4 regions of the Bacillus sp. ISL-47 genome follow, and region 2 is predicted to be linked to each of the others. Evidence: predicted binding sites of a transcription regulator. Region 2 holds the regulator's gene; each other region holds the start of a gene.

The links. Region 2 encodes Rex, which represses fermentation and respiration genes when NADH is low (regulators of the CRP and FNR family bind a similar motif). Its sites were predicted from a motif close to TTGTGAAATATTTCACAA; they were not measured.
Region 1: the regulator Rex is predicted to act here: its motif matches at 4,371-4,388, upstream of qoxA (cytochrome aa3 quinol oxidase subunit II).
Region 3: the regulator Rex is predicted to act here: its motif matches at 6,773-6,790, upstream of J7I93_RS18080 (DUF2249 domain-containing protein).
Region 4: the regulator Rex is predicted to act here: its motif matches at 2,036-2,053, upstream of J7I93_RS19410 (cytochrome ubiquinol oxidase subunit I).

What each region holds. Positions count from the first base shown of each region.
Region 1 is NZ_JAGGQS010000030.1:18,770-26,817, forward strand. Features, by position in the region: gene J7I93_RS11270 (DMT family transporter) at 1-261, shown strand, start outside; gene J7I93_RS25405 (hypothetical protein) at 303-431, opposite strand; gene J7I93_RS11275 (YwzD family small protein) at 746-892, shown strand; partial or broken gene J7I93_RS25530 (CAP domain-containing protein) at 912-1,280, opposite strand; gene J7I93_RS11285 (hypothetical protein) at 2,162-2,305, opposite strand; gene ltaE (low-specificity L-threonine aldolase) at 2,380-3,402, opposite strand; gene J7I93_RS11295 (ferritin-like domain-containing protein) at 3,582-4,025, opposite strand; gene qoxA (cytochrome aa3 quinol oxidase subunit II) at 4,422-5,411, shown strand; gene qoxB (cytochrome aa3 quinol oxidase subunit I) at 5,401-7,377, shown strand; gene qoxC (cytochrome aa3 quinol oxidase subunit III) at 7,367-7,972, shown strand; gene qoxD (cytochrome aa3 quinol oxidase subunit IV) at 7,973-8,048, shown strand, end outside.
Region 2 is NZ_JAGGQS010000074.1:895-8,942, forward strand. Features, by position in the region: gene groL (chaperonin GroEL) at 1-807, opposite strand, end outside; gene groES (co-chaperone GroES) at 873-1,157, opposite strand; gene J7I93_RS22565 (CPBP family intramembrane glutamic endopeptidase) at 1,482-2,216, shown strand; gene J7I93_RS22570 (DUF4305 domain-containing protein) at 2,265-2,471, shown strand; gene tatC (twin-arginine translocase subunit TatC) at 2,493-3,248, opposite strand; gene tatA (twin-arginine translocase TatA/TatE family subunit) at 3,265-3,435, opposite strand; gene J7I93_RS22585 (redox-sensing transcriptional repressor Rex) at 3,513-4,157, opposite strand; gene moaC (cyclic pyranopterin monophosphate synthase MoaC) at 4,184-4,666, opposite strand; gene J7I93_RS22595 (ABC-F family ATP-binding cassette domain-containing protein) at 4,865-6,787, shown strand; gene tsaD (tRNA (adenosine(37)-N6)-threonylcarbamoyltransferase complex transferase subunit TsaD) at 7,015-8,046, opposite strand; gene rimI (ribosomal protein S18-alanine N-acetyltransferase) at 8,043-8,048, opposite strand, start outside.
Region 3 is NZ_JAGGQS010000052.1:88,374-96,421, reverse strand. Features, by position in the region: gene J7I93_RS18115 (nucleobase:cation symporter-2 family protein) at 1-152, opposite strand, end outside; gene J7I93_RS18110 (xanthine phosphoribosyltransferase) at 149-751, opposite strand; purine riboswitch at 894-995, opposite strand; gene J7I93_RS18105 (cytochrome c oxidase subunit 2A) at 1,367-1,516, shown strand; gene J7I93_RS18100 (cytochrome c oxidase subunit II) at 1,541-2,017, shown strand; gene J7I93_RS18095 (b(o/a)3-type cytochrome-c oxidase subunit 1) at 2,017-3,672, shown strand; gene J7I93_RS18090 (DMT family transporter) at 3,723-4,643, opposite strand; gene J7I93_RS18085 (carboxypeptidase M32) at 4,784-6,292, opposite strand; gene J7I93_RS18080 (DUF2249 domain-containing protein) at 6,477-6,710, opposite strand; gene J7I93_RS18075 (MFS transporter) at 6,883-8,043, shown strand.
Region 4 is NZ_JAGGQS010000057.1:20,599-28,646, reverse strand. Features, by position in the region: gene yidD (membrane protein insertion efficiency factor YidD) at 1-118, shown strand, start outside; gene J7I93_RS19420 (beta-class carbonic anhydrase) at 115-678, opposite strand; gene J7I93_RS19415 (metal ABC transporter solute-binding protein, Zn/Mn family) at 969-1,991, shown strand; gene J7I93_RS19410 (cytochrome ubiquinol oxidase subunit I) at 2,312-3,673, shown strand; gene J7I93_RS19405 (cytochrome d ubiquinol oxidase subunit II) at 3,687-4,736, shown strand; gene J7I93_RS19400 (DUF1540 domain-containing protein) at 4,864-5,022, shown strand; gene J7I93_RS19395 (hypothetical protein) at 5,525-5,719, shown strand; gene menC (o-succinylbenzoate synthase) at 5,770-6,879, opposite strand; gene J7I93_RS19385 (o-succinylbenzoate--CoA ligase) at 6,882-8,048, opposite strand, start outside.

The DNA of each region.
Region 1 (8,048 bases), on a different contig from region 2:
ATGGCCTCCATTGTCGCATTTTTATCATGGAATTATGGAGTTTCAATAATTGGAGCTTCTAAAGCGGGGGTTTTTCTAAATCTTTTACCTGTTTTTGCAACTGCTTTTGCAGTTCTTTTCACAGCTGAATCTCTATACCATTACCAAGTTATAGGCGGAGTTATCGTTATTTTTGGTGTATTGCTTTCATCCAATATTTCTTTCGGAGTTTGGAAAAGAAATATAAAGCAAAACAGTATTTCCCCGTATAAGGCCCAATAAAAAAACTCCTCGCTATTGCGGGGAGTTTTCTCTCTATATTATTACCAATCCTGGGTTCTCTCAAGTAAAATATCGATTTCAACTTGTCTGATCATATAGCCAAGATCTTCTTCTGCAATTTCTGATGTGGATTCCAAAATCTGATCAATATCCATTTGCACCAATCTCATAACCAGACCTCCTATTTTAATATTCGTTCAACATATACAGGGTTTATGTATATTTTCTCTTTCCTTTTATACTATTCGTGCCGCTCTCAACCGGTGTGGGGGTACCTCAAAAAGTTTTTTCTTAGCCTAATTACCCACATTCATTCTTTAGTAAACCTATGTGTCCAAAAACTTTCATGTGATCAAAATGAATGATTAATCCCTATTTGTCACACACCCTTTCCTGTTTAAATAATATATAGTGACTGAAGTTTAAAAAAACTTTTACAGGGAATAGTTTCATCAACTATCACTCTTGCTAGAAGGTGTTTATAATGGAAGCCAATTTTAATGATTTTGCAAAAGTTTTGGAAGCTGCTCTTGATAAGGGGCAATCAGAGAGTCAAATTACGATTCATGAGTTAGTAGATGATATAAAAAACCAGCTGGAGCCATTAATAAATAAAAAAGAAATCGGCTGAATGGCCGATTTCTTTTTTATTACTTGCTAATAAACATCTGAGTCCAGTAAGATCCGTTCTCTGTATATCCAACTCCAATATGAGTGAATGTGCCATTCAGAATATTTTTTCTATGCCCTTCACTGTTCATCCATGCCTGAACGACTTGTTGTGGTGTCTGCTGTCCCATTGCAATATTTTCTCCGGCGCTGCTGTAGTTGACGCCAAAGTCTCTCATCATGTCAAATGGTGAACCATAAGTTGGGCTCGTATGGGAAAAGTAATTCTTTTGCTGCATATCATTTGATTTTGCCTGTGCCACATTACTTAATGGATTACTTGCCTTTAAGGCTGAAAGTCCATTTTTTGAACGTTCTGCATTCGTTAACTCAATTACTTGTGCTTCAAAATTATTGATTTCGTCACCCTGTGCAGCAGGCGCCTGGTTTGTTTCCTCTCGCGTCTCTGGTGCTGCCGGCTGCTGTCCGCCAATTCCTCCCTGGCCGAACGGCTGATTAAATTGGTCAGTTCCAGGCTGGGCTGGAGTCATTCCCTGATTTTGCTGATCTTCCTCTCCAAACTGGAAAAATGGAATACCGCCATCATTGGTTAACTCACTGTGGGGGAATTCCTGGCTTGGCATACCTGTGCTGTAGGAATTCGGGTCAATGGTCAGATAGCCATTATTCACTCTTTGCAATTCAAGAGGAGTCGCTCCCCTTCTTTCTCTTTCCACATTCACATTATTTGTATTGCTTATTTCCTCCAATTCATTGCCTGTCAAATTTCCATTATCCGTCCCTTGCTCGGCATTATTATTACATGCTGCAAGCAAAAGAACGAAAAATACGCCTAACAAAAAGTTTCTGTTAAAAAGTATCTTCATCTTTAGCTGATCTCCTTTAAAATAAATTTACTTTCTTATAATGCGGATTAATGAGGAAAGTATGGTTGGAAATATAGAGAAAAAGTCGAATCTGCCTTATGGGAACTTCCTGAATTTCAAAGCATATTTTGTTGGTAAGGGAACAAATGAGGAGTGATACCTTTGAGGCAATATATCATAACAGGAATGAATGGCGGAGTTTCTTATCAAGGCTTTCCAGCGATGTCTTATGGGCTTTGGTACCAGCCCGTGCACCAGGGATACCCGTTTCACAGCATTTGGGATCCCAGCCATTTTCATGCTCATCATCAGCACTATTCTTCCCCTGTGTGGCAAGGACGGTATTGAGTGCATAAAAAAACGCATGTTACAGAAAATAACATGCGTTTTTTATATACGGTTTATCACAAAAAAAGCAATATGATCATGATCAAAGATGGGATTCCATAATATAAAGCATTTTTCCCGAGAACCTCTTTGTCTTGCCTGTCTTCCCAAGTTTTATAAACTGAATTTTGCTCACTATACCATTCACCGTTGTTTTTCATTTTCTTCCTTCCTTTCTAAAAGGATTTATTATTCAATACCCTTTTTAGAGAGGATTAAAAGTGAAATTCTTCTTTTAGCCTGCGGCCCTTTGGATTGCTGAAATAGCTTTTTCAATATCGTTTTTCGAAACATCATAATGGGTTACAAAACGGACGGAAGTAGGCCCAAATGTGCCTGCAAGAACCCCTTCTGCTTTAATTTTCTCAACGAATTGGGAAGAATCGATATGAAGGTCTTTAACATCAGCCACAACAATATTGGTATCCACTTGATTGATGATGTGAATTCCATTAATTTGGCTTAGCTGTTCGGCAAGATATTGAGCGTTTTCATGATCCTCGTATAAGCGTTCTCTCATTTGTGATAATGCTACAAGTCCAGGAGCAGCTATGATCCCTGACTGGCGAAGCCCCCCTCCAAGCCTTTTACGCCACTTCCTTGCAGAAGCAATAAACTCCCTGTTCCCTGCAAGAATAGAGCCAACTGGTGCACCTAATCCTTTGGATAAACACACTTGAACAGTATCACAATATTGAGTGAGTTCTTTCGCTGGCAGATTTAATGCTGCTGCGGCATTAAATAGTCTTGCCCCATCAATATGTACAGGTATGTTATTTTCTTTAGAGATTTTATGTATTTCCTTCATATTTTCAACCGGAACTGCAGCACCGCCTGCTCTATTATGGGTATTTTCAAGGCAAATCAGGCCCGTCTCTGGATAGTGCTGATCTTCTCCTCTTATGGCATACTTCACTTCAGCGGGGTCCATTGCACCTCTATCACCCCTGATTGTCCTTGTCTGGACACCTCCAAATGCAGATGCAGCGCCGGATTCATAATAAAATATATGGCTTTCTGCTTCAAGAATGATTTCGTTACCTGGACGGCAATGCGTCAAAATCGCTATCTGATTTCCCTGTGTGCCGCTTGTAACAAATAAGGCAGCTTCTTTTCCCAAAATTTCAGCAGCGGTTTCTTCCAATTTATTTATAGTTGGATCCTCGCCATACACATCGTCTCCTACATCAGCTTTATAAGCGGCTTTTCTCATTTCCTCTGTTGGTTTTGTTACTGTATCACTTCGTAAGTCGATCATATCCTCACCCTGCCATTCATTTTTTAGTCCATGTTACTTCACTATTCTGTATTTTTCAATAAAAAAGGGTGTTCATGAACATAAAACTTATAGTTGATTTCGGCAATTTATTCTTTGAGCGAAATCTACGGACAATGTTAACGGAGCAAAAGAAAATAAGAGTCCTTAAGGAAGGCCTCTTATTTTTGCTTATTCAAGAAATATAAAAACCAGACGGCATGGTTCTGTTCATCCCCTGCTGCCCTTTTAAAAACTTCTTTAATGGTTGGATCTGATGTCTGCTCAGCTATATCCAAATAAAAATCCACAGTATCTTGTTCGTCATTAAATGAAAAATCCAAACCTTCCTTATAGGTGTTCGGGCAATCTTCTGTCATTTGGGCTTGGTGCTGCTGGCCGGTCAGGTTCATATAAATTTGACTGAATTGCTGAAAGTGCTTAATCTCATCTTGTCTGATTTCTAAGATTTGGTCTTTTTCTTTTTGGTTAGAAGCCATTTCAGAAAGCTTTTGATAACATTGAACAGCACCATATTCACCGTTGATGGCCTTTGCAATATCTGCTGCCATTTTATCATTCTGGCGACCATTCATGCTGCCCTGATAGTAATAATATGGATACATAACTCAAACCTCCCTGGGCGGAATTTATTATCTATCCTATGGTTTTTTCTTAAAACAGGTGCCTGAATAAATGATATCGTTTTCTTTTCATCTTTAAAAAAATGTTCAAAATTTGTTCAAAAATACATTTTTCCTATCAAACCCTTGTTGTAAATGTACTTTGACAATAATAATTAGCTTGCTTATTGCTTACATTTATTTCCTTCTAACATTTGTCACAACTTATCGTTTTTCTCTATGTTATTATCATTTACACAGTGATAACTAGGTTTAATAAAGGTTTTGTCTGTTCAGGTTTTTCATCAATATATTTTTTTGACAGATTTGTGAAAAACCGCACATTATTTGTGAATTATTTAACAATAGTTGTCTTTAACAAAAGGAGATGAAAATCAGATGAAGAAATTTCTGCTCTCTTTAACAGCCTTATTGCCCCTGTTTGTTCTCAGCGGCTGCAATATGGTTGTGTTTGAACCGCAGGGCCCTGTTGCAAGAAGCATTACTGATTTAATAAACTGGTCCCTGATCTGGATGCTTCTCGTAGTTGTAGTCGTATTTGGATTATTCGGCTACATCGTTTGGAAATACCGTGAACGTCCTGAAAATATGGACTATGAACCACCAGAGGAGCATGGCAGCACACTTTTGGAAATTATTTGGACAGGAATACCAATCCTAATTGTTATTGCCTTGACAATCCCTACAGTTAAAACCCTTTATGCTCTTGAAGAAGTGCCTAAAGGATATGAAGAAAAAGAGCCTATTACCATACATGTTACATCTGCTGACTGGAAATGGATTTTCAGTTATCCGGAAGAAGGAATTGAAACTGTTAACTATGTCAATATTCCGGAAGATACTCCTGTTTTATTTAAGATGACTTCTGCCAGCACGATGCAATCCTTCTGGGTTCCTGCCCTGGGCGGACAGAAATATACAATGCCAAAAATGGAAACAGAGCTGTATCTTGTGGCAGATAATCCTGGATCCTATGAGGGGCAGAATACGAACTTTAATGGACGCGGCTATGCGGATATGAAATTTGAAGTACTTGCACAAACCCATGATGAATTTGACCAATGGATTGAAGATGTAAAAAAGACAGCTCCAAAGTTAACAGAATCTGAATATGAGGACTTGCTAAAACCTACCCATATGGGAAGATTGACATTCTCAAATACTCATTTAGATTGGGTGAACCATGCAGACCCCAATTCCAAGTCATATACCAACCCAGAGTTATACAGAGGCCATGGATATCAAGGAAAAGTATTTGAAGAACAGGATAATTATAAAAGCAATGAAGCTAATGTGATCGAAAATCATGGACAGACTGGACATGATGAAAGCGAAGATAACCATGGAGGTGACCATAATGGACATTAAATGGGATGAATTTTTTATTACTGGAGATCCCCTTATACTAGGTTCACAGATTGCTATTCTTTTAACTATGATTGGCGCAGTGGCCGGGATCACGTATTTGAAAAAATGGAAATACCTTTGGACAGAGTGGTTTACCACTGTTGATCATAAAAGAATTGGAATTATGTATATCATTTCTGCCGTTTTAATGTTTTTCCGCGGCGGAATGGATGGATTGCTAATGAAAGCCCAAACAGCACGACCTGAAATGGGATTTCTCGATTCACAGCATTATAATGAAATTTTCACAACCCATGGCGTAATTATGATCCTTTTCATGGCGATGCCGTTTTTGATTGGATTAATGAACGTTGTGATTCCGCTGCAAATTGGTGCGCGTGATGTCGCGTTCCCTCAGCTTAACGCATTAAGCTTTTGGCTGTTTTTCAGCGGTGCTATGCTGTTTAATATTTCGTTTGTTATTGGCGGTTCTCCTGATGCTGGCTGGACATCCTACTTCCCTCTTGCCGGAAAGGAATTCAGTCCGGGAATCGGAAATAACTATTACGCAGTCGCCCTGCAAATTGCCGGTATTGGTACATTAATGACAGGGATTAACTTCATTGTTACGATTTTAAAAATGAGAACAAAAGGCATGACACTAATGAAAATGCCGATGTTCACATGGACGACTTTTGTTACGTCAATCCTTATAGTGGCAGCATTTCCGATCTTTACGGTTGCTTTGGCGCTGATGACGTTTGACCGTCTTTATGGAACACACTTCTTTACTGTGTCCGGCGGCGGAATGGATATGCTATGGGCCAATCTATTTTGGTTATGGGGACATCCTGAAGTTTATATTGTGGCACTTCCAGCATTCGGGATTTTCTCTGAAGTTATTGCGACATTTTCTCGCAAATCTCTTTTTGGATATAAATCGATGGTCTTTTCCATCCTTGGCATTGCACTTTTAAGTATGGTGGTTTGGGTCCACCATTTCTACACAATGGGCTCAGGGCCTGCTGTTAACTCCTTCTTCTCGATCACAACGATGGCCATTGCCATCCCGACTGGAGTTAAAATGTTTAACTGGCTGTTCACCATGCGGAAAGGCCGCATTAAAATTACTTCCGCCATGCTGTGGGCACTGGCTTTTGTACCGAACTTTGTTATTGGCGGTGTAACAGGCGTCATGCTGGCGATGGGTGCAGCAGATTACCAGTATCACAACACATTATTCCTTGTAGCCCACTTCCATTACGTGTTGATTCCAGGTGTGGTGTTTGCGGTATTCGCTGCACTATACTACTGGTGGCCAAAAATGTTCGGCTTTATGCTTAACGAAAGAATTGGAAAATGGCATTTCTGGCTATTTGTGATTGGCTTTAATCTCACGTTCATGCCCATGTTCTTCCTTGGCTTAAACGGAGCAGTACGCCGAGCATACACTTATTCTGCAGAGTCAGGATTTGCTCCGCTATTTGGTCTATCAGCTATTGGTTCTATTATTTTGGCAGCTGGATTTGCTGTATTCTGCTACAACATTTACTGGAGCGTCCGCTATGCTCAGAGAAATATCTCGAGCGATCCATGGGATGCAAGAACACTGGAATGGTCAACTGCGTCACCTGTTCAATTTTATAACTTTGCGAAGCTGCCGGAAGTTAAGACATTGGATCCTTTCTGGCACATGAAGAAAAACAACGAAGGTTTGACGCTGCATGACAGTGAAATTGAAGAGATTCATATGCCAAGCAATTCATGGGTACCGATTTATATGGGCGTTATCTTTGGAATGGCCGGCTTCTTCCTGGTATTTGAATGGCATATTGCTGCTGCTGTTGCCGCAATCGGCATTCTTGCAGGATTACTCATTCGTTCATTCGATTACAATGAAGGCTTCCATGTGAAAAAAGATGAGATTCACAGAATTGAAAATGCCTGGAGAAAGACTGAAGGAGAGGTGCACGATCATGTCAGTTAATCTTGATAGGTCATTGCCGCTTGAATACCAAACTGAGCAAGACAAGATGAATATTCTTGGTTTCTGGGTATTCCTTGGAGCAGAAATCGTCCTATTTGCTACCCTTTTCGGAGTGTATGGCGTTCTGTACGAACGTTTTGCTGGAGGGCCGACTCATAAAGATATTTTTGTGATAAAGGACGTCATGATTCAAACGATCCTCCTTTTAACGAGCAGCTTCACAATGGGAATCGCCATCTTTGAAATGCGGCGTAATAACTTAAAAGGCCTTATTACTTGGCTTGTGCTCACCCTTGCTCTTGGTGCCGGCTTCCTATTCATGGAGGTTAATGAGTTCATTCACTATGTCCATGAAGGTGCAACGATGCAGACAAGCGCGTTTCTTTCCAGCTTATTCGTCTTGTTAGGAACACATGGGGCGCACGTGACTCTCGGAATTGGCTGGGCCATCATGGTCATCCTTCAATTACTGAAAAGAGGTCTTACTCCAACGACAGCAAGGAAAACTTTTATTATCGGTCTATATTGGCACTTTCTTGATGTTGTTTGGATCTTTATTTTTACATTTGTGTATTTGAAAGGATTGGTGGCATAAATGGAAAAGCAGGCGAAAAGCTTCCCTATTAGCCATGTCATTGGATTCGTTGCCTCCCTTGTACTTACATTTGCAG
Region 2 (8,048 bases):
GAAAGTTCCGCGAAGCTTGTTAACTACCAATGTAGCAAGTGCTTCACCTTCAACATCCTCAGCTACAAGCAATAATGGCTTGCCTTGCTGTACAACCTGCTCAAGGACAGGAAGGATTTCCTGGATGCTAGTAATCTTCTTGTCAGTGATTAAGATATAAGGGTTTTCAAGAACCGCTTCCATCTTATCAGAATCTGTTACCATGTATGGAGAAGCATATCCGCGGTCAAACTGCATACCTTCTACCACATCAAGCTCAGTAGTGAATCCTTTAGATTCTTCAATTGTGATAACACCGTCGTTGCCAACGCGCTCCATAGCTTCAGCAATCAATTGGCCAACTTCATTGTCGGCAGCAGAAATTGCTGCAACCTGAGCAATTGATTCCTTGTTTTCAATTGGCTTTGAAATAGCTTTTAGCTCTTCAACAGCGGTAACAACCGCTTTTTCAATACCTTTGCGGATACCCATTGGGTTAGCGCCTGCAGTAACGTTCTTAAGTCCTTCACGGATCATAGCCTGTGCAAGAACTGTTGCAGTTGTTGTACCGTCACCAGCAACATCGTTTGTTTTGCTTGCAACTTCAGCAACAAGCTTCGCACCCATATTTTCGAAAGCATCTTCTAATTCGATTTCTTTCGCGATTGTAACCCCATCATTAGTGATTAATGGAGAACCGAATTTTTTTTCGAGAACCACGTTGCGTCCTTTAGGTCCAAGAGTAACTTTTACTGCATTTGCAAGGGAATCTACACCGCGAAGCATCGCACGGCGGGCTTCTTCACTAAATTTAATCTCTTTAGCCATTTATATAAAACCTCCTCAATTTTTTTAGCTCTTTTTCTGTTTTAAAATCTACCGTACTTCGGCTATTAGCCAATTACAGCAAGAATATCGTTTTCACGTAAAATTAAGTATTCTTTGCCTTCGTACTTCACTTCAGTACCAGCATATTTTGAGAAGATAATACGGTCGCCGTCAGCAACTTCAAGAGCAACGCGCTCACCATTTTCAAGAACGCGGCCAGTTCCCACAGCTACAACCTTACCTTCTTGAGGTTTCTCTTTAGCAGTGTCCGGCAGTACGATGCCGCTTGCAGTTTTTTCTTCAGTTTCAACAAGCTCGATAATAATTCGATCACCTAGTGGCTTTAACAAGTGAAACAACCTCCTCAAATAATATGTAAATATTTTTATTTATTAGCACTCTCCCTAATCGAGTGCTAACACAATTATTATATTAATGAATCTCATTTCCATTTGCAAGGGTGAAGCTTAAATTTTTTAAAAAAATTTGCACCGTCCAAAAGACGCTAAAATTCGACACAAACAACCTCATAAGTATGCTTCATTTGATTTCTTTTTAGTCAGTAAGCTAAAAAATCCTTTGCTGCAGCGCTGAAATTTGAAACGGGCTCCTTTTTATGAGTAAAATGGCTTTAGTACATGTTTTAAAACCATCAATTTTAAGGGGTAAACATTTTGAAGAAGGAATATTGGATTATTTTAATAGCCTATATTGCTATGCAGCTTTCAAGTCTATTCGGCGTTCCGCTGGTCCTCTTACTTGCAGATCTCCTCGGACAGAAGCCCGAAAACATGCAAATTCTGGCGGTAGCCTACTGGCTTGTCATCAGTTTCACTATTACATTGATCATTACGCTTCTTTTATTGAGAAAAGAGATGAAAATGGGATTGGCACAAAGAGATGCTTCTTCCGCAGCAAGCGCAGTCGGCTGGGCAATTGGCGGCATATTTTTAGCTTTAATCGCTCAAGCTACAGCTGCAAGCATTGAGAACATGATTGGCGTGGAAATGGGATCTGAAAATACACAGCAAATCATACGGATCATAGAAGCCTCCCCTGTCGTAATCTTGATTAGTTCAGTAGTGGGGCCCATCCTGGAAGAGATCGTATTTAGGAAGATTATTTTCGGTTCTCTCCATAAACGATTTAACTTCTTCCTATCTGCCCTAATCAGTTCTGTGATTTTTGCTCTCGCCCATTTTGAACCTGAACATATTCTTTTGTATTCGGCCATGGGCTTTACCTTTGCTTTCCTATATGTAAAAACAAAACGGATAATTGTACCGATTTTTGCCCACGTTGCCATGAATACTCTTGTGGCAGTCATTCAGCTTAATCAGGAAAACTTGGAAAAGTGGATGAAGGAAATGGAAAATGTACAAAGCTTTATCAGCTGTATTGCAGTCTAACACTCAGCGAAGTAAATCGTTTCGCTTTCACTTTATTGGAGGATTTTGATGAGAAGCACACCTTTGTTTTCAGGCATCGTATACATCCTGCTGGGATGCCTTTTTACCTTTATAGCCATTCAGAATATACAGCGTGAAGAAGCATGGAGTTTCTTTACTTATTTTCTGATCATTATTGCCACATTCGATCTTGGCACCGGCCTGAGAATGGTTGGTTTCCATTTTAAAATGAAAAATAAAAAAAACAAAAAATGAGCCCGCAATAAGGCTCATTTTTTATGATTGCTCACTTTCAATTTCCTGAAGCTTCTCTGCTTCCAATACTTTTTTATAGGAAATGCGAGAGATAAAAATACTGACTTCATATAAAAGCAGCAGCGGAATCGTCACCATCATATGGGATAAAAGATCCGGCGGTGTAATAAAAGCCGCTATGACCACTAATACAAAGTAAGCATATTTCCGTATCTTCACCAAATATGCTGGTGTGACAATTCCCAGCCTTGTTAAAAACATGACCACAACCGGAAGCTGGAACAGCACCCCAAATGGAATGGTCAGCTGGAAAAGGAATTGAAAATATTCATTTATCCCGATTACCTGATTGATGGCAAGCCGGTTGGCAATGGAAGTCATGAACTCAACTACAAATGGAAATAAAATAAAATAAGCGAATGCGATTCCGCCGACAAACAAAATGACAGAAACGGGTATATAGCTAAGTGTAACTTTCCGCTCTTTGTCAGATAATCCTGGGCTAATAAAGGCCCATAGCTGATATAAAATCACGGGTGATGTAATAATAAAAGCGATCAGAAAAGCAAATTGCATATAAACTTTAACCGGGTCTGTTAACCGGAAAGCATTCATCGTCAATTCCTTCGCTTCATCCGCTTTTTGCAAATAAACAATCAGCGGTTCAGCCAGGAAAAAGCTAAATATCACGGCGATAAAGAAAAAGATAACGGAAATGACTATCCTTTTTCTTAATTCGCCTATATGTTCATAAATCGTCATATCATTATGACTCATATCTATTCATCCTAACTTACTTAGCATCTTTTTTATCGTCATCGTCCGCTAAGCCTTTTGCTGCGTTTTTAAATTCACGTAATGTATTCCCTGCTGCTCTTCCCAATTCCGGAAGTTTTTTTGGTCCAAATATCACTAATGCAATCAAGATAATGAGTATGAGGCTACCAGGTCCAAGATTCATCATTGCCGCACACCTCCCCTTACCTATAATAGCGAATCCATTACAATCTTCAACTGTTATCTATTGGAATGCAGGATGGATTACGTTTCTGCAGGATAATTTTTTAAGAAATAAACCAGTGACTGCAATTCAACAGCCAGGTCAATATGGTGAATCCGAATGGATGAAGGCACAGTCAGTCTCGCTGGCGTAAAATTCAGGATGCCTTTAATCTTGGCTTTAACCATCCGATCTGTAATCGCCTGTGCAGGCGGTGCCGGTACTGTTAGGATGGCTACCTGAATATCATTTTCTTCAATGACCTTTACCAGATCATCCATATGGTAGACAGGCACATCCCCTATCTTCGTTCCTACCTTGTTCTCGTCCACATCAAAAGCAACTTCTATCTTGGTATTATTATTCTTAAGAAAATTATAATTTAAAAAGGCCGTCCCTAAATTACCTACTCCAACCAATGCTACTTTAGTCAGTTCATCCTGATCAAGGGTTTTACGAAAAAAGGATAGCAGATAATTTACATTATAGCCGTAACCTTTTTTCCCTAACGCACCAAAATAAGAAAAGTCCCGGCGAATTGTTGCCGAATCCACCTTAACCGCTTCACTTAGTTCCGCTGAAGAAACCCTTTGTTTCCCCGAGGAGTGGAGGTTTTTGAGAAAACGATAATATAAAGGAAGCCGTTTAGCTGTGGCTTGAGGTATTTTCATTGGTTCATTGGCCATTCGTCCATCTCCGTCCCTATGATGTATTAGTCTCTTTTAAAATCTCCGTTTTTCCCGCCTGTTTTTTCCACCAAAAAGGTTGGTCCGATTACCATTCCTTTGTCTACTGCTTTACACATGTCATAAACAGTTAGAGCACAAACAGAAGCTGCTGTTAACGCTTCCATTTCCACACCTGTATTTCCTTTCGTCTTTACAGAAGCAGTGATGAACAGAATATATTCTTCCTGCCCAGTTTTCCATGAAAAAGAAATATCTACGCCAGTTAGCGGCAGCGGATGGCACATTGGAATAATATCCCATGTTTTCTTGCTTGCCATGATGCCGGCAACCTGTGCAACCGAAAGCACGTCCCCTTTTTTCATGGTATTAGATGTAATCTTTTCATATATTTCCTTATTAACAGTTATACTCGATTGGGCAATGGCTGTCCGCGCTGTTTCAGGCTTATCGCTGACATCCACCATTTTTGCTCTGCCTTCTTGATTAAAATGGGTAAAATCCGCCATAAAAAAACACCTCTCTCCAAAATCATACACTATTTTTCCCCATCTTTGTACGGGCTTTGTATGCTTCTTCACATATTTCTTTACTATTTTCGTATAAAATATTTCCATTCAGCACCTGCAGGATAAAAGGCCTGCCTCCTTTATTGCCGAACATATATGAATAAGTTACACTTACTCTATACTATAGAGGTGAAAAAAATGATACTTTTACAAGTAAATCAGCTATCGAAAAACTTTGCTGCTGATCCTATTTTAACGAATATAAAGCTTGAAGTACAAACCAGGGACCGAATTGCCCTTGTAGGACGTAATGGAGCAGGGAAATCTACCCTTTTAAAAATTATAGCCGGCCATATGGCGTATGATTCCGGGGACATTATAAAACCTAAGGAAGTAACGATAGGATACCTGGCTCAAAATACGGGCCTTGAGTCCGACCTTTCCATTTGGGATGAGATGCTGACAGTGTTTGAGCATTTGCAAAAACAGGAAAAACAGCTGCGTCGTCTTGAAGAACAAATGTCAGACCCTGAAGCCATGAATAATTCTGATGCATACGATCGAATCTTAAAGGAATATGACAAACTTCAGGTAGAGTTCAAAGAGAATGGCGGCTATCAGTATGAAGCGGATATCCGTTCCATTCTTCATGGGCTGAACTTTAATTCTTTCGGCTACAATACGAAAATTTCAACCTTAAGCGGCGGCCAAAGAACAAGGCTTGCCCTTGGAAAACTTTTGCTGACAAAGCCCGATATTCTCATATTGGACGAGCCGACAAACCACCTGGACATTGAAACATTATCATGGCTGGAGCAATACTTGCAGAGCTATGACGGTGCCATTCTAATTGTTTCCCATGACCGTTATTTCCTCGATAAGGTTGTTTCCCAGGTATACGAAATTTCAAGGCACCAAATCCGTAAATATCCTGGAAACTATAGTTCCTATTTGGACCAAAAAGCAGAAAACTTTGAACGGGAAATGAAGCAATTTGAAAAACAGCAGGAAGAGATTTCAAAGCTTCAGGATTTTATCCAGCGCAACCTTGCACGGGCTTCAACAACCAAACGAGCCCAAAGCCGGAGAAAACAGCTTGCCAAAATGGAAGTGATGGACAGGCCGCTGGGAGACGAGAAATCCGCATCGTTTGGCTTTGATATTGAAAGGCAATCTGGCAATGAAGTTTTAAATATAAAATCACTGGCTGTCGGATATGAAGATAAAGTTTCTGAAAATATTTCCTTCCGACTTGCCAGAGGAGACAGCATTGCCCTTGTAGGGCCAAATGGAATCGGCAAATCTACTTTACTGAAAACGATTGTGAAAAAGATATCGGCTCTTTCCGGGGATATACAATACGGATCCAATGTAACAATCGGATACTATGACCAGGAACAGGCTGAGCTTACCAGTAATAAGCGAGTCCTAAACGAATTGTGGGATGAATATCCGCTTAAGCCTGAAAAAGAAATTCGCACGATCTTAGGCAATTTTCTTTTTTCCGGTGATGACGTCCTTAAAACTGTCTCAACTCTTAGCGGCGGCGAAAAAGCCCGCCTGGCTCTGGCAAAGCTGATGATGCAGAAAGCTAATTTCTTAATATTGGATGAGCCGACAAACCATCTTGATCTGGATAGCAAAGAAATCTTGGAAAATGCTTTAATTGACTATCCGGGGACTATACTTTTCGTTTCCCATGACCGTTATTTTATCAACAGAATAACCACAAAGGTGATAGAGCTTTCCAGCAGCGGTGCAACTGAATATCTTGGGGATTACGACTATTATGTTGAAAAGAAGCAGGAGCAAGAAGAACTGCAGGCATTTGATCAAAATAACAATGATCATTCTGCACAGCCTTCAAGACAGGAAAAAAATAATTATCAGCTAGATAAGGAAGCAAAAAAGCTTGAAAGACAAAGAAAAAGAAGAATGGATGAAATCGAAGAGCAGATAGAAGCGCTGGAAAAGAAAATCGAAGATTATGATCAGCTTCTCTGCGATCCGGAAGTTTATCAAGACCACGAAAAAGTATTGGAAATAACAAAAGATAAGGATGAATTAAAAGCAAAACTGGAAGAACTATTGGATGAATGGACAGTTTTAGCAGATGAATAATGAAGGAAAATTCATAACTTTTAGACTGGTAGGATAGTCACTACCAGTCTTTTTTATTATCCACAAAGATAACCACAAACAAAAGTCGATTATATACGGTCTCCACAGAGTTTTCCACATTATCCACAGAAACACGGTAATTTATCCCCATTATCCACATAAAATTCAGAAAATGAGCATTTTATCCACAAAAAAAGCCCCCGGGCTACCGGGGACTTTTACCTATATTATTTATTGTTGTGGATAGCGATATCTAACCCTGGATTTGCATTCAAATCTAAGCCGGAATGAATGCCCTTTTCAAATAAAATACTGCCTGCTGCTGCAATCATGGCTGCATTATCTGTGCATAAAGATAGCGGCGGGATAATGAGCTCTATATCCGGATTACAGGCAAACTTGTCCTCCAATTCTGCACGCAGTCCTTTGTTCGCTGCAACACCGCCTGCCAGCAGAAGCTGCTTAACTTTATATTCCTCCACAGCTCTTTGCGTTTTCGTTACAAGTACATCTATTACACTTTCCTGAAAACTTGCCGCAAGATTCTCAGGGACAATTTCTTCCCCACGCTGTTCTGCATTGTGGACAGTGTTAATAACTGCAGATTTTAAGCCGCTGAAGCTAAAGTCATATGACCCTTCTTCCAGCCAGGCCCTTGGCAAATTGATCGTAGGCTTCCCCTCATGTGCAAGCTTGTCTATATGCGGTCCTCCCGGATATGGCAGGCTTAACGTTCTTGCTACCTTATCATAAGCCTCCCCTGCAGCATCATCCCTTGTTTCGCCAATCACCTCAAAATGGCCATGTTCCTTCATATACACAAGCTCTGTATGGCCTCCTGATACAACAAGTGAAAGCAAAGGAAACTTCATTTCAGCAACTAAGCGGTTAGCATAAATATGCCCTGCAATATGATGCACGCCAACAAGCGGGATCCCATGGGCAAAAGCAATGGCCTTTGCTGCATTTACACCGATAAGGAGTGCCCCAACAAGGCCAGGCCCTTCAGTTACAGCAATTGCAGATAGATCCGAATAAGTAATTCCTGCGTGGTTTAATGCTTCTTCCAGTACTATAGTTATTTGTTCGACATGGTGCCGGGAAGCAATTTCCGGGACTACTCCGCCGAACCGTTTATGGCTTTCTATTTGGGATGCAACAACATTAGCCGCAACCTCCCGGCCATTCTTTATGATGGCAACTGCTGTTTCGTCACAACTCGTCTCAATTCCCATGATCCATTGATCTTTTTTATTCATAA
Region 3 (8,048 bases), on a different contig from region 2:
ATAAGTATATCAATCGAAACTAAATAAGTAAGCTGTTCTCCTGATAAGCCGAGGGCTCCTCCTACTATTAGCGGTACAATAACCGCCCCCGCGTACATTGCCAGTACGTGCTGAATACCGAGTGAAGCTATTTTGAGCGGATTCTGATTCATCGCGCCAATTCCTCCATTTTCTCTGATGCATTTTCAAAGCTGACCATGCCGTTGTCAAGTGAGTCAAGAATTGCTAATGATTCTACTCTGTAGCCCTTTTCGCGGAGAAGGCGCCCGCCATTCTGAAACCCTTTTTCTATAACAATCCCTATTCCTGCAATCGAAGCATTTGCTTTCTTTGCTATTTCTGCAAGCCCTAACGCAGCTTGTCCGTTAGCCAGAAAGTCATCAATAATAAGCACTTTATCCTTTTCATCAAGGTACTTATTCGACACAGAAATTTCATTGCTTTCTTCCTTTGTAAAGGAATAGACAGATGCAGTTATCAAATCATTTACGAGAGTCAAAGATTTTCTTTTTCTGGCGAAAACAACCGGAACGTTCAAATGAAGCCCGGCCATAACAGCAGGAGCAATTCCGGAGGATTCAATAGTCAATATCCTTGTAATCCCGCTGCCGGCAAATCTCTCTGCAAATTCTTTACCAACCTCTTGCATAAGCTGTGGATCTATTTGGTGGTTCAGGAATGAGTCTACCTTTAGTACTGATGATGATAAAACGATCCCTTCGTTTTTTATTTTTTCAATAAGCAGTTCCATTTTCTTCCCCCTCTGTAATAAAAGCCCCTAAACATAAAAAGCCCAAAGGCCATGCATTCACAACATAAAAATGAGTGAAGCAATGGCCTTCAGGCTTTTTAAACGAAGCTTGCAGGCATTTATAGGGTGGAATCCAATCCCATCCTGTACATTGCTCACTCATAGTCGGATCATTTACGGTAACCCGGTAGAAACTTGCAGGCCATATTCCTGCGATTATATGAGCGAATGTTATTAATTTATAAATATTATAACATCAAATATGATTTATTCAACCTAAAATCTAGCTAAAAACGAACTTAATTAAAATAACTACTGCAATCGTTCGATATTTACCCGTTTTTTTCTTACCATCTTTGTTCATAGTTAATTTTTTGGGAAAAAACATACTCCTTCAGAAGTCTTAAGTTAACCTTCACATTTTCTTCACAATTTCAGCTTGGTTTCTGTGACATATATCACTGTAATATCAACTTTTCACTATTACCATAGTAATTAAGTAACGAATGAACAATTTGTGAACTAACGGAAAGCATCTAGAATCTTCCTAAATGTCTTGTATTATGAAAATGTAATCATTTACTTTTTCCAAATTTCCGAAGGGAGTGAAAGAAAATGGCGAAAACGGAACTCAGCCGCAAAACAAAAACTGAAATAGAGGATAGCTCTTCCTTAAAGGGAACGTTAGCTTCCGTTTTCTTATTAGGATTCTTCCTAGTAATTACGTGGGTAGGCGTTTACTTATTATTTGTCAGTCGCTTTTAAAAGATAGAAAGGGGAAATAAAGCCATGCATATGCATAAATTCGAAAAAGCCTGGCTCATTTTTGGAATTGGATCGCTTTTGGTCTTTTTAACAGTATTGGGTGTCAGCGCATTTTATCTTGGAAACCAGCCGCCAAGCTGTTTGGCAACAATCGACCCTGAAAAGGTTGATGCAACAGCTCCATTTAATGAGCCGGGATTGAAAAAAGTTGAGGGTAAAGACTGGGATTATGAATTGGTTTTTGTAGCATCCGCATTTTCCTATAATCCCGCTTCCGTTGAGGTTCCTTATGGAGCAAAAGTAAAAATAATTGCTACAACAAAGGATGTTGTTCACGGATTTGAAGTTGCAGGTTCGAATATCAATATGATGCTTGAGCCTGGATATATCAGTGAACATATTACAACATTTGATAAAACTGGTGAATACTTAATTGTTTGTAATGAATATTGCGGTGTTGGACACCACATGATGTCGTCTAAAATTGAGGTGGTGAAGTAATGTTAAACCCTACAGCTAACCTTAAGGTGGACCGTCGTGACGGCAAATTGGCAATGGCTCACTTTTTTGTTGCATTTACTGCATTGGCAATAGGCGGATTGGCAGGTTTATTACAGACACTCGTTCGTTCAGGAAAATTCGAACTCCCTTCCGGAATCGGCTATTATCAAATTCTGACTGTTCATGGTGTTGTTTTAGGACTTGTACTTACTACATTTTTTATTATGGGCTTCCAGCTCGCTGCAACCAGCAAAACATCAGGCACTTTTACGAATCGGCAGCGCATAACAGGGTGGGTCGGCTTTTGGCTGATGACAGCAGGAACTGTACTTGCTGCAACGATGATTCTCTTAAATGAAGCAACTGTGCTTTATACCTTCTATGCACCGCTTCAGGCACATGCATTGTATTATATCGGCCTGACACTGGTCATTGTGGGAAGCTGGGTTGATGGCGCGGCTATTATCATGAAATATGCTGAATGGAGAAGAAAAAATCCAGGACAGCCGAGCCCTCTCCTAACATTTATGTCACTTGTTAATACGATGATGTGGATCGTCGCAACAATAGGTGTTGCTTCAACTGTGCTATTTCAATTGCTGCCTTGGTCTTTGGGCCTTGTTGAAACAGTTAATATCGGAGTAAGCCGTACACTATTCTGGTACTTCGGACATCCGCTTGTATATTTCTGGCTATTGCCTGCTTATATGGCCTGGTATGTTGTTATCCCGAAAGTTATTGGCGGAAAGATTTTCTCAGATTCTTTGGCACGTATGTCTTTTATATTATTCCTGCTGTTCTCCATCCCTGTTGGTTTCCACCATCAATTAATGGAGCCGGGAATTGATCCGGCATGGAAGTTTTTACAGGTTATTTTAACATTCCTTGTTGTGATTCCGTCTCTTATGACTGCCTTTTCCCTATTTGCAACGTTTGAAAGCTTCGGACGTGCAAAAGGAGCAACAGGATTATTCGGCTGGCTGAAGAAGCTGCCTTGGGGCGATGCACGCTTTGTCGTTCCCTTCATTGGTATGGTAACATTCATCCCTGCTGGTGCCGGCGGTATCGTTAATGCCTCCCACCAGATGAACCAGGTAGTCCATAATACGATCTGGGTTACAGGACACTTCCATTTAACTGTGGCAACATCTGTCGTATTAACATTCTTTGGAATATCCTATTGGCTTATTCCGCATTTGACTGGACGTAAATTAACAAAAGCTATGAATAAATTAGGCATCATACAGGCTGTCATCTGGTCCATAGGCATGACTTTCATGTCAGGTGCCATGCATGCTGCCGGATTGCTTGGCGCTCCACGCCGTTCTTCTTACTCCGAATATGGCGGAGCAGCACAGGCAGCAGAATGGATTCCTTATCAAGTTGCCCAGGCGATTGGCGGTTCCATCCTGTTCCTTGGCATCATTTTAATGCTTTACATCTTTATCAATCTGGCTTTCTTTGCACCTAAAGGAGAACAGGAGTTTCCTGTCGGAGAACCTGCAGAAGAAACTGAAAAAGCTCCAATGGTATTTGAAAATTGGAAACTATGGCTTGGAATTACATTTGTACTGATTTTGTTTGCTTACACCATTCCATTTATTGACTTAATTCAAAATGCTCCTCCAGGTGCCAAAGGATATAAGCTCTGGTAAATAGCAAAGAGTATAAAAAAAATCTCCGTTCCCTAAGGGACGGAGATTTTTTAATGTTCCAGTTTTTGCGACTCGGAAAAAATGCCATTATTTTTTCTTTTAGAAGGTAGGTTTACAATAACAACCGAGCTAAGTATTAAAAGCGCACCGGCAACTTGTATGATACCGAGGCTCTCACCATAAAGAGAAACGCCCAATAGCATTGCAACTACCGGTTCCACTGTTGCAATAACTGCTGCTTTGCTTCCTTCAGTCTGTTCCAGCCCCCAAGTGTAAACAAAGTAGGCCAGAACAGTTGGAACCAGACCCAAGCCTATGCTAAGCAGCAAAACATCTGCCGTTAGAAACAGTTCAGCTTTCTTCCATAAACGGGTCACCGGAATAAGAGCTGCCGCTGCAACAAGAAAAGTATATAGCGTTACAGTGAATGGATGGTACTTTTTCAAAGCAAATTTTCCGAATATGGTATAAAGGGCATAACCGATACCTGATCCTAACCCAGTTAAGATTCCCAGGAAGGTAATTTTGCTGTCTCCTGCCGTCATGCCTGCAATCAAAATACAGCCCATAATGGTCCCAGCCACTGCGGCAATTTTTTTTATATCCACCTTTTCTTTTAAAAACAGGAAGGACAGCACAGTAACAAATGCAGGAGCAGTATAGAGCAGAATGACCGCCATCGAAACATTGATCTGATTTATTGTTGTAAAGTAACAATAATTAAAAAATACAATGCTTAATATACCGGTGCCTGCAAAGAGCCGAATATCCACCGGGGTTTTCAGCTTTAACTGGTTTCTAAAGCGTGCGAAGCCAATCACAATTAGAAAAATCGCAGCAGAGATGACCCTTATTGCCACAATTTCCATAGCTGTAAATCCGTATTCCCCCAATCCTTTAACGAAAATGGCAATAATCCCCCAAAGGCTTGCTCCAAAGGCAATCATTACATATGGGAATAGTCTCTTCATCATTTTTTCTCTCCATGAAATGAAGAGGATGGCACTAGCGCCACCCTCTTAATTATTTTTGTCCCTGTTTGACTTGTGTAATTAAGTTTCCACTCCAAACAACATTAGCTTAATGATAGCCTTATTTCCAGAGGTTATGTTTAGTTTAATTGGTACACCTTACCGTATTTATCATACAGGTAGTCAATCAGATATTGTGCATTAAGGCCTTCGCCGGTTACATCATTTAAAATTTCAAGCGGTTTTTTCATTTTGCCGTACTGGTGTACATTTTTTGTAAACCATTCCTTGATTGGAAGCAGGTTTCCTTCTTCAAGGAGTTTATCATAGTCGGGCAAATCCTTTAACATGTTAGTTTTAAGCTGCGCTGCATACATATAGCCGAGAGCATAAGAAGGGAAATAGCCGAAGCTTCCGCCTGCCCAGTGAACATCCTGAAGGACGCCCTGAGCATCATTTTCAGGCTTCACACCAAGGTATTGTTCATACTTTTCATTCCAGATCTTAGGAAGATCTTTGACTTCAATCTCGTCATTGAACAAGCCTTTTTCAATTTCATAACGGATAATGATATGAAGCGGATACGTTAATTCATCTGCTTCAATTCGGATTAAGGATGGCTTGGATTCATTGATCGCGCGATAGAACTCATCCAGTGACACTTCATCAAATTGTCCGCTGGCATAATCTTTAAGGAGTTGATAATTCTTCTTCCAGAATGAATAGTGTCGTCCGACAAAGTTTTCATAGAATAGAGACTGAGATTCATGGATTCCCATTGATGTTCCTGAGCATAATGGCGTGCCCACTAAATCAGCAGAAATGTTCTGCTCATATAACGCATGGCCGCCTTCATGAATTGTGCCAAATACAGCTGTACGGAAGTCCTCTTCATCATACTTTGTCGTAACACGGACATCGCCAGGGTTTAAGCCAATGGCAAACGGATGGACTGTTTCATCCAGACGCCCTGCTTTGAAGTTATAGCCCATTTGCTCAAGAATTTCAAGGCTGAAGCCCCGCTGCATATCCTTAGAGAAACGTTCAAATAAAAAGCTTGTTTCCGGCTTGTTATGAGATTGTGAAGTTTGCTGGACAAGCGGTACAATTTTTTCACGTAATTGTCTGAAAACCTGATCAAGCGTTTCAACTGTAACTCCAGGTTCATACATGTCCAGTAGTGTATTATATTTGTTTCCTTCATATCCCCAATAACCAACGAAACGTTTATTCATTTCTACAAGCTTTTCCAGGTAGGGGCGGAACATATCAAAATCTGATTTCTCCTTTGCTTCTTCCCAGATGCTTTCCGCTTTGGACTGAAGAATGACATACTCCTTGTATTCTTCTGCAGGTATTTTTTTGTTCCGATCGTAATCTTGTTTGCATTCTTCCAAGGTCTTTAAGGTCACTTCCGAAATTTCCTTGCCTGAAAGTTTTGCTATGTAAGCTGCCATTTCCTCTGAGGTAGACATTCTGAACACTTCTGATGAAATCATTCCGATTACCTCAGAGCGCTGTTCCACTCCCTGTTTCGGTGCACCTGTGCGAAGATCCCAAAACATTAAGGATAATGCTTCATTATATGCAGTCATTTTTTTTACATAATCCATAAATTGGAGTTCTGTCTCTTTTAGTGCTTCTGTCACAATTTTTCCCCCTCTGAAATCTTATACAAAATCATTTTATCATATTTTTCTGAAAAGGCAGTCTCCATTTTCAATTTCTTTAATTCTTAAATTTCTGCGGTACTCAGCTAATCTGCCGTAAGAAAAACAGGCACCGTTTTAGCTGGTGCCTGTTTTTCCGAGGAATGCATTTATTAATTTGTTTTTATTTTTTGCCTATTGCTACTCTCCATGTTTCCGGTCCCTCTTCAATATACTCCCAGGTGAATTGATCTTCTCGTTCCATCATAAACTGATACCGCAGAGGACGCGGATCGTGATCATTTACAATCTGCATAAATTCTCCGTCCTTTAAAGAATCAAAGGTGCTGAAAATAACTGGATGTTTTTCTTTCGGCGGATAGTCAGGCGCAATGACTGTGCGGGCAAATTCTCTCATTTCTATCTCCCTCCTATTCTTTTACTTTACACATTAATTTTAATGGAGCAGGTCAAAAAGATTAGTGAACCGCATCACAGCTATCCTATGATATTTACCGTTTTTCTTTTTAACCTTCCAGTTAAAGAGTTATAATGGTGTAAAGTGAACTATTCCGAGAAAGAGAGTCAGTATGAGATATTTTATTTTCTTTATTGTAATTGTGGCTTTTATAGATACATTTTCACAGCTGCCCATCATGAGCCCCTTTGCCAAGTCCATCAATCCGTCACCAGCTTTTATTGGATTAATTGTCGGTATGTATTCTTTTTCCAATATGATCGGCAATATTCTGGCCGGTTACTGGATAGATAAAAGAGGCGCAAAAAGTGTTTTGGTATCGGGACTTGCATTAACCGGATCCATTTTGGTGCTGTACACTCTTGTCAGTACACCACTTCAATTAGTTGCCATCAGATTTCTCCATGGCCTGTTTGGAGGCTTTCTCGTTCCAGCAGCATTCACAGTCATTGCCAACCGCGGAAAGTCTAATAAACAAGGCAAATCGATGGCATTATCAGGTGCGGCGGTTGGAAGTTCAGCCATAATGGGGCCTGCATTTGGTGCTGTCGTCGCCTCCAAATACAGCGTAGATTACGTATTTTTAATAATTGCCGCAACAATGATCAGCAGCTCTGTATTTGCTTTCACTTTTTTGACAAATAGGCGAAATAAAGAAGCAAAGCGGACAGATGTCCATTCAGAGAGGCTGTTGCCTTTAATGAAGAATCCGTTGCTTTCTATAAGCTATGCCGGAGCTTTTTCGCTTATGTTTGCACAGGGAACACTTGCCTATCTGCTGCCATTACAGGTTGAGCATCTGCAATTTAATTCTATTTTCAGCGGTATTTTGTTAAGCACCTTTGGAATGACCGCTATCCTTATATTTATTTTGCCTATCAATAAAATCTTCGATAAGTACAAGCACCAAAACACAATGCTGACAGGCATGATTATTATTGGCATGGCACTTGTACTTCTAAGTTCAGCATCTTCACTTACCTTTATGTTTTTATGTATGGTCCTATATGGTACTGGGTTCGCGCTTCTTTTCCCTTCAATTAATGCGCTTATCGCAAAAAATACGACAGAAAAAACAAGAGGAAAGGCATTTGGCCTCTTTTATGCATTCTTTTCTTTAGGTGTTGTAGCGGGCTCCACCTTTTTAGGCTTATTGGGTGTATCATTTAGAGCTGGTTTTGCTATAGCTGCAATAGTCTTACTATTTACTGTTTGTGCCATGTACCTTTATTTTAAGAAAAACAGCACATTAATCTTAAAAAGTCAGGAGTGAATGGA
Region 4 (8,048 bases), on a different contig from region 2:
GTTCGGAGCGCTAAGGGGCGGCTGGCTTACAATAAAACGAATCGCCAAATGCCATCCTTTTCATCCAGGCGGGATTGATTTTGTCCCTGAGGAATGGCCCGGCAAAAAAAAGGATTAAGACCCGTACCCGTCTACTACCAAATCGAGCTTACCTGTGCCTGGGTTAATGACTAATCCGTGCACAGGCACATCCTCGGGCATTAATGGATGCTTTTTCACCATATGAACACTGTGCGCTACACTCTCCTCTACTTTTTCAAAGCCCTTCAGCCAGTCGCCGGCGGCAATTCCTGAATAAGTCATCGTATCCAATGCATCCTCTGTAATGCCTCTCTCCTTCATACTGCTAACAACAGTATCAGCCTTCATTCCGCTCATCCCGCAATCATGATGGCCAATCACAAATACTTCCTTCGCCTGCAGCTGGTATACTGCAATAAGGATGCTTCTCATAATACTTCCAAAAGGGTGTGTGACAAGCGCGCCAGCATTTTTAATAATTTTCACATCACCATTTCTTACATTTAGTGCTTTAGGAAGCAGCTCGACTAAACGGGTGTCCATGCAAGTTAAAATAACCATCTTTTTATTTGGGAATTTTGTTGTTTCAAACTCTTCGTATCTCTTTTCTTCAACAAATTGCTGATTATGGTTTAATATTTCTTCTAAAAGTTTCAATTGTTCCACTCCCATTCTAATTAATTATGAGACCAGCAGCTCTTAGCTGCTATATCGGACAAACTTATTGTCAATAATATAGAGAGACTTTAACAGGCTGGCTATGGATTGTTAAAAAATGTCCCTCTTAACCATGATACAAAAAGCCGGGGCTTCAAACAAATTTTATCCTTGCTTTTTGGCTATATATTTTGTAAGATTACTAAGTGAAATCGTAATGATTACGTATTAAATATTTTTTTACTTGATAAATCGTAATAAATACGCTTTATAAAGAGAGGAGAAACGTCATGAAAAAAGCCATTATTTTTTTAACTCTAGGCCTTATTCTGGTTTTATCAGCCTGCACAGATGAACCCCCTGCAAAAGAAGGAGGGGAAAACAAGAAAGAGACTGTTTATACAACTGTCTACCCGCTTCAATATTTTACAGAAAGGATTGGCGGAGATTTTATACAAGTAGAAACGGTTTATCCTCCTGGATCAGATGAACATACTTTTGAGCCATCTCAAAAAGATATGATGAACTTGGCTGATTCAGATCTTTTTATTTTTGTGGGACTCGGACTTGAAGGATTTGTGGAAAAAGCAAAAGAAACATTGAAAAATGAGAATGTTACAATGGCCGCCGCGGGAGAAAATATCGAGTTTGTTCATTCCGAAGACAATCACGATGCAGCACATGAAGAAGAAGGGCACTCAGAGGAACATTCCGGTGAAGAAGAAGAAAGCCATTCTGATGATCATTCCGGCGAAGCAGAAGAAGGCAATGATGACCATAACCACGGGGACATTGACCCGCATGTATGGCTTGATCCTTTATACGCCAAGGAAATGGCAAAATCGGTTAAAGCCGCTTTAGCAGAACAGATGCCTGAACACGAAGAGCAATTCGAAAAAAATTATCAGGAGCTTGCACAAGAGCTTGATGACTTGCACAGCGATTTCGAGCAAACCATAAAGAATGCGAAGCATAAAGAATTCATTGTTTCCCATGCTGCTTACGGCTATTGGGAAGAACGCTACGGATTAGACCAAATTAGTGTCTCCGGGTTAAACTCTTCAAGTGAACCTACCCAAAAGGAATTACAGAAAATTATTGCTGAAGCAAAAGAGCATGACTTAAAGTATGTCTTTTTTGAACAGAATGTGAGCTCACGGCTCACCGAAATTCTGCAAAAAGAAATCGGTGCCAAACCTTTAATGCTCCATAACTTGTCTGTCTTAACAGAAGAGGACATACAAGATAATCAGACTTACTTTACTCTCATGAGAGACAATCTTGCCTCACTCGAAAAAGCATTAAATGAATAAGTAAAGCTCACCTCCCAACCTGGGAGGTTTTTTTATTTCCTTGGCTGTGTAAAAGTTCACTTTGAATTCAGCACCTGTTGATGGGAGCGAAAGGCGTATACATCTGCGGGAGATTGAATCAAAGAAAGATCCCGCACAGGCCTATCATATGCAGAAGAGCAACGGACCGTCCGGGGAAACCGAGAGACTGCAACAGAAATTAGCTCATCTGTTTTCTAGAATTCATTCCTTAGAAATCAATTCAAGGAAATGTTTACATATTTGGGTTTAATTTAGAAGAAACTATTTCCATTGAAGAATTTTGAAGGGATGAAAATTCAATGAGTGATTTATTGATTGCCCGGTCCTTATTTGGGACCACCATGGGCTTCCACATTATTTTTGCCACAATAGGCGTGGGTTTGCCGCTTATGATGCTAACTGCCGAACTCCTTTATCAAAAAACGAAGGACCAGGATTATGTCATTATGGCTAAAAGGTGGACCAAGGCCTTTGCCGTGCTCCTTGGAGTGGGAATCCCAACAGGAACGATTGCGGGTACACAGCTCTCCCTCCTATGGCCAGGTTTTATGGAAGTGATCGGCATAGTAATGGCATTGCCATTCCAAATTGAAATCTACGCCTTTTTTATTGAGGCTTTATTTATGTCCATTTATGTGTATGCAGCTGAAAGAATCCCGCCATGGATGCGGATTTCAAGCCTGGTTCTCGTTGCTCTTGGTGCGTTCGCTTCTGCCGTCCTGATTACAAATGTCCATGCCTTTGAAGGAACACCGCAGGGATTCAGGATTGTTGATGGAGAAATTGTCGATGTGGATCCCTGGGCTGCCTTTTTTAACCCGAGCTTTATTGTGACAGCAGGACATGTGGCACTATCGGCCTATACCACAGGGGCATTTGTGGTCGCATCGGTAGCCGCTTTTAAAATGCTGAAGACACCATTTGGAACCAGAGTTTATAACTTTCATAAAAAAGCCTTAATGCTTAGCTTAATCGTAGGAGGAATCTTTTCCTTTCTAACAGCCATAAACGGCCATGAATCTGCCCAATATCTCCATGAATACCAGCCTGAGAAGCTGGCGGCAGCAGAAGGGCTGTTTGAAACTCAATCGTACGCCCCGCTGGCAATCGGCGGATTTACAGACCGTGAAACACAGGAAGTGAAATGGGGTATAGAAATCCCTTGGGCGTTGAGTTTTTTGGCCGGAAATAGCTTTGATACCGTCGTAGTAGGGTTGAATGATTTTCCGGAAGAAGAGTGGCCGCCGCTTTTCGTCCATACCCTTTTTAATGCGATGGTCGGAATAGGTTCATTACTGATTTTATTATCATTGGTCGCCTTCTTATGGAACAAGTTTTTGAAAAGGGACCGTTTTCCCCGTTTCTTTATGTGGGCTTTTATTGCATCAGGCCCGCTGGCAGTTCTGGGGATTGAGTTTGGCTGGATTTTCGCATGTACAGGACGCCAGCCTTGGACCATTTACCGGGTGCTTTCCACTGCTGATTCCGTTACAACTGCGGAGAATTTAGGTATTTTATTTATTCTTTTTGCCTTGATTTATGTAGTGCTCGGGGCGGCAGTTGTATTTGTCATGCTTTATTACTTTAAAAAGAATACGGTCATTGATGATATCAATAGAGCTGAACAAAAAAACGTTCCTCTCTACGGATCAAACACGTGAAGGAGTGAACTGAATGCCTGAAGAACTGCTGGCCATAACGGTGCTATGGGGATTTGTATTTATATACGCAGTTATGGCAACGATGGATTTTGGCGCCGGATTCTGGTCTATGATTTATTTAAATCGGCCAAAAATCAAAGCTACAAATGTGGCAAACCGGTATTTATCGCCTACCTGGGAAGTTACAAACACCTTTATCGTTGCAATTGTTGTAGCCGTTTATAGCCTATTTCCTTCTGCAGCTTATACTCTGGGAACCGTGCTTCTCATTCCTGGAAGCCTAATTTTACTGCTGCTGGCTATCCGCAGCGCATTCCTCGTGTTTTCCAACATCGCTGAGGAATACCGAAAACCGCTTACATATGTTTCAGGTATATCAGGGATACTGATTCCTGGATTGCTGATCAGCGTATTGCCGATCACTCACGGGAATTTCGTGAACTTCGCTGATGGCAGGCAGTCACTGGACCTGGCACGTCTTTTTACAAGCCCCAATGAATATGCTTTTATCGGCTTTGCCATCTGCAGCACCCTGTTTTTGTCCTCCCTGCTGCTGTCGGACTACTCCAAAGCCTCGGAGGAAATGGAAGCCTACTCTGTGTACCGCAGGGATGCCATTATTTTGGGGCCAATTTCGATTGTCATGGCTTTTCTTATTATGTTCACACTAAAGAAGGAAGCCTTCTGGATTTACGAAAAAATGCTGGATGATCTTCCTTTGCTCTTGTTTTCGCTCGGATTGTTTTTACTTGGCGGATTAGCGCTTTTCCTGCCATCAGTAAATAAAAAAGGCGTGAAGGGGATCCCAAGGCTCGCCGTCATAGCGGTCACCCTGCAATACCTGGCTGCCAGCTATGTATACGGAAAAGCACATCTGCCATACATCGTTTATCCAGAGGTAACCATTGCCTCAGCCTTTACAGATCCAAGCTCATTCAGGGCAATATTCGCTACCTATATTGCAGGATTTCTAATCCTATTCCCTGGCTTTATTTACTTTTGGAGCTTATTCATGAACGACAAACGCTATCTGCGGCAAAAACAAACCAAAGACCCAACCTAACATTCCCTGCAAATGCCACGACTTAATGGCCGCACCCTGCAGAAAATAAAGAAGACCCTGGTACCAGGTACCGCCCGAATTTTGTCGAATTCGGTTTGGTCGCAAATCTGCTAAGGAGTGATAGGTAATGGCTAAAGACGTTTTATGCGAAGTAAATAACTGTACATTCTGGGCAAACGGCAACCACTGCAGCGCTGATAAAATCTATGTAGTCAGCCATACGGGCGAAACAGCCGATAATACGCGCGAAACAGACTGCAAAACCTTCGAACCGCACGACCTTTAAGAGATGGTGACAGGCACCGCCCGAATTTTGTCGAACACAGGCGTGCCATAGTGTAAGCATTTTTATAATGTCTTCCAGGTGACAATAATAAAGCGGTGCCAGGTACTATACCGGCATCGCTTTTTTTTCGGTAAAGCTTAGTATTTTTTAAAATATAATGTTTAAGACATACATAACGGGGAATGTATTGAATAACAACAACTTACAGGAGTGATACATATGTTATCAACAGTTATCATGCTTGGAGCTGCGTTCGCCGCTGCTGCTGGATTAAGCTCCTTTGCGATTAAAGAGGATTCATTTAGTAAAGACGAAATTACTCAATAATTTTTAGGATAAAAGACGCTGCGGAAGCGTCTTATTTTTTTGCAAATTTACCTCTCTCAAGCTAAAAAATACAGTACTGAGATGCAAGTTCACAAAACCGCAATAAATAAAGCATTAACAATGCTATTATTAACACTATAATAAAGATAGAAAATAATAAAAGTAGGTGTCTATATTGACCTTCGCCATTGCTCTTGTCATCATAATTCTTATTGCTGCAGTCATTTTTACACTATTATTAACAGGAAAAAGCGATGAAGGCTATTCCAGTGCCACTAAGAAAAACACCGCGAACCTGACCTATATTTATATCATTGCTATTCTTCTATCTGTTGCAGCCCTGGCTGTCTATATTTATTACTTCACTTAGCCATATGAAAAAAGCAGTTCCGCCACTAAAGCAGAACTACTTTTTGCTGCCTAAAACGCAAAGGTTTCCTTTGAAACTAAGACTTCCTTTAATCTCTTCTCATTAATCTCAAAGCCAATACCAGGCTTGGTAGGGACCTCTATCATTCCATTTTCCACCGTCACTTCAGGAAAAACAATGTCCTCCTCCCAATAGCGGCTCGAGGCTGAAATATCACCAGGTATCGTAAAACCTTCCATAGAAGCAAGTGCGATGTTATGCGCTCTGGAGATGCCAAACTCCAGCATCCCTCCGCACCAGACTTGTATCCCCTTTTCGAGACAGTAGTCATGAATTTTCTTGGCTGTGCCCATTCCGCCTACCCGGCCGATTTTAATATTGATCACTTTGCAGCTGCCCAATTCAATCGCTCGCCGGGCATCATTAAACGTCACAATGCTTTCATCCAGGCAAATCGGTGTTTTTAGCTCTTTCTGCAATTTGGCATGGTCAACTATATCATCGTGTTCCAGCGGCTGTTCGATCATCAGCAGCCCGAAATCATCAAGCCTCTTTAAATGGTCAATATGATCCAGTGTGTAAGCTGAATTTGCATCTGCCATCAAGGGCAGCTTCGGAAAATGACGGCGAATATCCGAAATAAACTCAAAGTCATTATCAGGGCTGATTTTAATTTTCACCCTTTGATAGCCATCCTCGAGGTAAGACTCGATTTGTCTTCGTACTTCTTCCTTTGTTTTGGCACCAACAACCACACCGGATGGAATCCACTTTTGAGTTCCCCCAATAAATTGAGACAGTGGAACTTCTTCCTTCTTAGCAGCTAAATCCCACAAGGCCGTTTCCAAAGCAGCCTTCGCCATACGGTTTCTTTTAAAAGTATCAAATAAAGGGCCAGTCTCTGATGGATGGGTTAAGTCTGTCGACTTCCTCAATAACGGAATAAGAAAATCTCTCAGCATATGAAAGCTCGTTTCGACCGTTTCCTCGGTATACCATGGCGACGAGAATGCTACTCCTTCCCCATAGCCTTTCCGGCCCTCTTTATCCTTCACTTCAACCATGATCCCTTCTCGGTCTTCCACTGTACCCAAATGGGTGGAAAAAGGAGTCCTCATAGGCATTTTTATTTTATATAATGTAATTGATTTTATATCCATGTCTATTTACCGCTATCCTCAAGTAAATCCCGGAGCTTTCTTCTTAAAATCTTCTTAGACGCATTTCTTGGAATTTCATCAATGTGCAATACTCTTTTTGGAACCTTATACTTTGCAAGCTTCCCCAAGCAATATTGTATGATTTCCTCTTTATCCAGCCTATCTCCGGCAACAAAGGCAACAGGGACTTCCCCCCAAACCTCGTCCTTAACGCCAATAACACCTGCATCAACTATGCCCGGATGAGAAACTAACACCCCTTCGATTTCGGCAGGATAAATATTTTCACCGCCAGAAATAATCAAGTCAGATCGCCGGTCGAGGACATATAAGAATCCTTCTGAGTCCATATAGCCGATATCTCCAGTAGAAAGCCAGCCGTCATTAATTTTCCTCACCGTTTCATCTTCACGATTTAAGTACCCCTTCGTTACATTTGGGCCTTTCACTAAGATTTCTCCTGCTTCCTCAGGCTTTGCGATTCCCCCATCTGCAGCAGCAATATAAAGCTGAGAGGGAAACAGGGGCTTTCCGGCAGATCCGAGTTTGCTAAAGCTGTACTCCGGAGCCAGTGTGACAATCTGTGAAGAGGTTTCCGTCATCCCGTATGTTTGATACACAGGAATATCTTTCCCCCTGCAAACCTCAAGCAAGGTTTTTGCTGCAGGGCCTCCACCTAAAAGCATGCACCTGAAATAATCCGGAAGCTTTTTATCTTGAAGGTCATCCGCTATCCTTGTTAGCATCGTACTGACAACAGACATAATGGTAACTTTTTCGCTATGAATTGCTTCAATGGCTTTTTTCTCATCAAATGATTCAAAAAGCACCATTTTCATGCCATATATAATGCTGCGCATGAGAATGGAGTACCCGCTAATATGAAAGAGGGGAACCATGCAGAGCCAGCTATCGTTTTCACTTAACCCCAGATTCAGTGCAGAACCAATCGCACTCCACCAGTGGTTTCCGTAAGTTTGCAGGACACCTTTTGGATTTCCCGTTGTACCGGACGTATACATAACCGTGCATACCTCATCAAGGCTAATCTCTTCTACAATTTCAGGATCGGTGTAAGAAGAGTCAAATAAATTTTCCTTAATAATGGCAGATACAGCTGTTGCGGAATCGGTGATATTTTGACTTACCTCTTCAAAGGCATTTTCAGT